DNA from 2 places in the Veillonella rodentium genome. Region 1 is predicted to be linked to the other one. Evidence: riboswitches for the same ligand, from Rfam matches in the RefSeq annotation. Region 1 holds a riboswitch; the other holds the start of a gene.
The links. A riboswitch is a leader RNA that binds a small molecule or an ion and turns the genes downstream of it on or off. The one in region 1 is predicted to bind thiamine pyrophosphate.
Positions count from the first base shown of each region.

Region 2: it holds a riboswitch for thiamine pyrophosphate, as region 1 does, so the genes downstream of both, thiW (energy coupling factor transporter S component ThiW) here and thiC (phosphomethylpyrimidine synthase ThiC) in region 1, are expected to answer to the same signal.

Region 1 is NZ_LT906470.1:1,949,635-1,952,854, forward strand. It holds gene CKV62_RS08955 (superoxide dismutase) at 1-272, opposite strand, end outside; gene thiC (phosphomethylpyrimidine synthase ThiC) at 606-1,910, opposite strand; TPP riboswitch at 1,987-2,093, opposite strand; gene CKV62_RS08965 (hypothetical protein) at 2,145-2,615, opposite strand; partial or broken gene CKV62_RS08970 (cysteine hydrolase family protein) at 2,714-3,101, opposite strand; gene CKV62_RS08975 (phosphatidylglycerophosphatase A family protein) at 3,211-3,220, opposite strand, start outside.
Region 2 is NZ_LT906470.1:402,150-405,369, reverse strand. It holds gene thiM (hydroxyethylthiazole kinase) at 1-577, opposite strand, end outside; gene thiD (bifunctional hydroxymethylpyrimidine kinase/phosphomethylpyrimidine kinase) at 612-1,400, opposite strand; gene thiW (energy coupling factor transporter S component ThiW) at 1,400-1,879, opposite strand; TPP riboswitch at 1,978-2,072, opposite strand; gene CKV62_RS01640 (sulfate adenylyltransferase subunit 1) at 2,278-3,220, opposite strand, start outside.

The DNA of each region.
Region 1 (3,220 bases):
GTCATGATTTCCCAGAACAGCGTATGATTTTTATGACCGCCGCCGTTGTTGATCACGGCTTGACGGATATCTGCCGGCACATTGGCGATATCTCCGAGAATACAGTCTACACAACCATACGGAAGATCCGGATATTTCGCAATGGCCGCGTTCAAATTGTTCACATACGCTTGATGATGCTTATCATGGTGAATCTGCATCGTTTCTTTATCGATAACAGGTTCTAAAAAATCATAAGCATACGGTAACGGTGCAAGTTCAAAAGGTTTCATAATAGTCCTCCTTATAATCAGGGCATGGAACGACATCACTATAACGTTAATCTTTTCTATCATTCCTGTGAAAGCGATTTGATGCACCTGCATCACTACTATATAATCAATCATCAAGACATATAATTAAAAATATATCGTCTGCATAATCTGCATGTCGTATATCTGCATGATCCGCATATCGTATAACGATAATATTCTTTACTATGCATCAATAAATTGATATGAATTATCATTTGATACTTATTGTACTATGTATATAGAAAATCGTCAATATAATATGATGTATAGATAAAAATATCCCCATATAACGATTCGTCTTGTAAAATATCATTATAGGATATCTATATATTCGCTATTCAGCGCCTTGTTCATACTCCGCACGGCACAGAACTTGCCGCACATGCTGCAGGTTTCGCCGTGATCTTCCTCCGGTGCACGGCTCTCACGGATGCTTCGCGCTCTTTCAGGATCAATGGCACATGCGTATTGCCGCTCCCAGTCGAGGACCTTTCTCGCGTCCGCCATCGCATCATCCCGATTGAGTGCTCCGGGAATATCTCGCGCGATATCGGCCGCATGGGCTGCAATTTTAAAGGCCATGATACCCTCTTTCACATCATCAGCATTAGGCAGCGCCAAATGTTCCGCAGGTGTCACATAGCACAGGAACGATGCACCATGCATTCCCGCCACGGCCCCGCCGATAGCAGCCGTAATGTGATCATAACCGGGTGCAATATCCGTAACCAAAGGTCCCAACACATAAAATGGGGCGCCGCCGCACAAAGAGTCCTCCAGTTCCATATTCGCCTGAATCTGGTTGAGCGGCACATGTCCGGGGCCTTCCACGATAACCTGCACGCCTTTTTCGCGAGCCCTTTTAGTCAATTCACCTAATCGTACCAGCTCCTCTATCTGGCACACATCCGTAGCATCCGCAAGGCATCCGGGGCGACAGGCGTCCCCCAGGGATATCGTCACGTCATGAAGTCGACAAATCTCCAATATATCATCAAAGTATTCATAAAACGGATTTTCCTTGCCGGTCATACTCATCCACGCAAACAACAGACTGCCGCCGCGACTCACAATGTTTAATCTGCGCTTATGCTTTCTGATTTGATCGATGGTCTGCCGCGTTATGCCGCAGTGCAGTGTCACAAAGTCGACACCGTCCTCCGCATGTAAGCGTATGGTATCCAGAAAATCCTCCGCCGTGAGCTCCGCCAAATCCTTTTTATGATGAATGACGCTGTCGTATACGGGAACCGTACCGACAATGGCTTTACACTCACCGGTCAGCTTGCGTCTGAAAATTCGGGTGTCTCCATGCGTTGACAGATCCATAATCGATTCGGCTCCCAATTGAATGGCCCAGTTTACCTTTTCCATTTCACTGTCATAATCCGTTACATCCCTTGATGTACCCAGATTGACATTGATCTTCGTCCGCAAAGCTTTGCCGATTCCCTCAGGGTCGATAGAGGCGTGGTTCCGATTACACGGAATCACGACCTGTCCGGCGGCGACCAAATCCCGCAACCGCTCTTCAGGAATACCTTCCTTTCGGGCGACGACTTTCATTTCATCTGTAACAAAGCCTTTTTTAGCGGCTTCCAATTGAGTATGAAACATTTTACATCTCCTCCTGAATATAACCATTCAGCTTTGTATACAAGAAAAAGGGCATCGATACTCGATCGATACCCTTTTATAGTGTCTGCGTGCTTCCTACGCGGGCATGATCCCGATCAGGTCAAAGGTCAGGTGCTGATAGCCCTTTCTCAGCCTATTCCATAGGCTCCCTTGCATACTCTGCTATGTAATTCCTCTACAGCATATCACTCTTTAAAAAATAGTTCAATATAATTAACGAATCAAATTAGGATACGGACCGCCGGTTAATACCTTCCAGGATTCCGCAACGATACCTAAAAAGCCCTGATTATAACCGAATGTATTATTCAAGTCCTGTTCTTTCCATGTCTGGTCTTCCTGATTGTATGTATACACCACATTCCACGGATCATCATATATACGCATGATAACCATACTGCCTGGTTTCATATCCTTCGCCGGAACAATCCACTCGTCGCCATCGTCCAGCACCAGACCGGACACGGTTTCAACGGAATACACAATTCTATCCGGACTTTCAGAGACTACTTTCACAGAGGACTTGTCCAGATACGTACCATAGTTCATGTGCCCATAGGTTAAAATATAATTCGGATCGCCATTCAGATGTTTAGGATATACATACGCAAAGGTATTTCTTAGCCCTCCGAAGAAAAACAAAAGTGCTAACGCAACAGCCCCTAATAATGCTATCTTTTTCATGTGCAAACCTCCTTTATATTGACCTACGCGGACAACAACTGCGTCCATCATGACAAATGTCAATTATGTATACAGCAATACCCCCGCCACAATGAGATTCAGTCGATAATGCACTGACAGGCCTGCATCGTTTTGAGCGCCGCATCATGCGATTCCGGGGTAACCCCCGCACAACAGGACGCAAAATTCGGCTTATCTATGAAGGACACGGGGCTCATGATTTTTCGGCTTTCGGCGGTCTCGATCAGCCCTTCCATGATATGCCAGCCGTCCGTTCCTTTTATACAGTGCGGCACCGGTAAAAGCTGCCCCTCCTGGCTTTCAAGGTAATGACTGTCATGAGTATCTCGCGTGAATATGATAGGTCCGTGAAAGGACTCTATTTTTTGGGCGCACATTGGTGACGATGGCCTCCGCCTGGGGCGAACCGAGGACACCGTCCACAAAATCATGTTGCATATCGATAACTACAAGAACGCTCTGCATATGACCACCTGCACATTAATTGTACTAATATATCCGCCATTAATTATTTCGGTATATGAATTTCAATATTTTTGTATCCGTACTCCTTCAAACTGACTGTAATACCGCTTTACTCTTCC
Region 2 (3,220 bases), 490 kb from region 1:
CAGACACATAATCAAGCGTTCCGGTAGCGACTACAGGACAATGAAGTAATCGGGATAAATTATATATTACAGATGAAATATCATCAACCTGTCCGCCATCGACACCTTGCCCGCTACCTGGCGAGGACTCATGCTGATTGTCATGAAGGGCAGCATAAACAGCTTTAATTTCACTCTGATTCCCCCGTAACAGGGATATACCTTGAGCGTCCAGTAAATCCAGTGCAACGGATAGACGATAGGATCCGGCGTGGCAACCGACAGGATCCAGTACGACCGGTACACGATGCTGTTTTGCCAAACGCAAGGCTGATTTATAATATTCAAATTTATCCGGCGTTACCGTTCCGATATTGATGAGCATAGCTGATGCATGAACTATGAGATTTTCCAAATCCTCCACACATTCACTCATCACCGGCGAAGCCCCTACTGCCAACAAACCGTTAGCGGTGAAAGTCTTAACCACATTATTAGTAATACAGACTACAAGTGGATTTTTCATCCGTAATTCCTGTAACATATGTAACTCCGTCCATGCACGGCCGCATATATACGGATTTTCCCGTTCTATCATTGCTCACCTCTATCATTCTATCCATCGCGCATCTCTATAGCTTCATCGCCATATGATTAACAGGACCGCAACCGTGTCCCAGCCCCGGATTATGTTTAATGGCAAGTGAAATATACTCCTTTGCGATACCGATTGCATCCATCACATCATGCCCCTTGGCAAGTTCTGCCGTAATGACGGCCGAAAAGGTGCAACCCGTACCATGCGTATGAATTGTATCGTATTTAGGGCTCGTCCAGCTGCGAGCTTCCCCCTTTTTTGTGAAAGCATAGTCCGTCGCACCTGTTCCTATATGTCCCCCCTTAATAACGACAACCTGCGGTCCCATATCCGATAATATACGCTTTGCCGCAATAGCGATATCTCTTTCACCGGAAATAGGCATATCCGCTAAAACCTCCGCCTCACTGCGATTCGGCGTAACCACTGCAGCCAAGGGAATAAGCTTCGTTTTCAGAAAATTGACCGCTTCATCGGACACAAGTCTATCTCCGCTGGTAGCAATCATGACAGGATCCATTACATACGGAATGGATTGATTCAAATAGGGATAGATCACATCCATCATCTCCGGTAGGGCAATCATCCCCGTCTTGACCGCTTGCGGCTCAATATCCGAATAAACATCGCTCAGCTGCCGTTCAATACTTTCAAGAGACACATGTTCCACATGATGAACGCCTGTCGTATTTTGAGCAACTACAGAGGTAACGATGGCCATACCGTAGACATGGCGAGTCTGAAAGGATTTTAAATCAGCCATAATACCGGCTCCGCCGCTCGGGTCCGTACCGGCTATGGACAATGCAGTATGTAGTTTCATTATGCCTCCTTATGTAATATGTTACGACGGAACAATATCTGTAATACTGCGAAACCAATGCACGCACCAGCAACAGAACTCATAAAGAAAGATATAATCAAGGTCAACAAGGACAACGGTTTGCCTAATAAGAAATTGGCCACCGGATAGCTGACAATAGCACCGATGAGACCTGTACCGATGGCTTCACCTAGAGTCGCCGCCCATATAGCGTTATACCGTTTATATAAAACCGATGATAACCAGGCCCCTATCATACTGCCCGGAAATGCCAACGGCGAGCCCAATGCCAGTATATTCCGCAGGCAGGATGTACCGAACGCCGCCCCCACGGCATAGCGGGAACCGACAAGAACAGCCAGTAAAACATTAATCATATGTTGAAACGGAAAGATACGGGCCGGACCTACAGGAATGAACGTGGTAGACAATACCACACCCAGAGCCATACAAATACCGGCGAGAATTAACTTTTTCATAATACCTCCTATACCGCCATGCATCCGCCACTCCGGGTACTTTACGAAATGCCCAACAAAAATGAGACCCTCCCCAAATGGAATGGTCTCACAATGCATTCTGTATCACTCCACTTTCCTACGCCGGTATTATCCGGATCAGGTCTAGGGTTTTGAACAGTCAATCTCAGCAAAAGCACCCCTAGTGGCAATATATTTTTATATTTTATTTATAACATTATTATAGAATCCATGCAACAAAAGAATATTATCAAAAACTTAATTTATATTTCTACATCAATAATATTATTATCGTGTTACAAATTAATCTAATTAACATACACTCTGATTGCTATATACGGGGTTATCTCCTAATAACCAAATCTAACAATCAATAATTCTTTCTGAGCTAATCTACATTATTTTTTAAATACGATGCAACGATAGGTACCAAAGTTCAACCACGTATCATACCATTCAACAGTAAAGGCCTCATCTGTATCAAGAGACTTCGCAAAAATATCATATACTGCACTATTTTGGATATTAATGGAAAACCCCCGACCATTCAGTACCGGTAAATTTTGATATGTATAATCGCGCAACGGAACAATTGATGTAATCGTTTTATCCCGCACCGTAATCGCTACTTTATCACGCAGTATGAGAATATCAAAATCTGATGGATATACATAACTTTCACCTTGTACAGGAATCACATCTCCTACATGGTACACCTGATTATCTATATGCACTTTATTGATATTAAACCCTTCAATATCATAAAAAAACTCTTCAAATATATCACCGCGTGCTTTTACAGTTCCATTAACAAAGGTATATAATTCTTGATTATCATCAAGTCGGGCCAAAATGATACCGCATGCAGACGTCATATGTGTGACTCTGTCAATCAAGATAAATTCTCCAATGCCCTTATGGGCAGTAAATGTATCGACGGCGATAGGCTCCTGGAATTTAAGCACAACATGAGCCATTTCATTCTTATGCAATTCATCAGCTTGAAGTCGTTCACCACTGTTAACATCAATCTTATATCTGATTTTAGAAACTACGGCAGATACAGTTTTTGTACCAATGCTTCCCCAGTATTCGGTACCTTCTGACAACTCACTGTCATCCATCCAAAGCAGATTGGCATCAACCTTTGCACTTACTGTAAGCTCAACATCTTTATAGAGTACACAACCACGAGATACGTCTACTTCCCGATCAAGTTGAATGGATACCGGCTGATTTTTATTCGCTGTTTCCACCCTATCAAATCCGATAACAATAGATTTAACCTTAGCTGTTTCTCCACTTGGTAAAATCTTGATATCATCGCCTACACGAATGGAA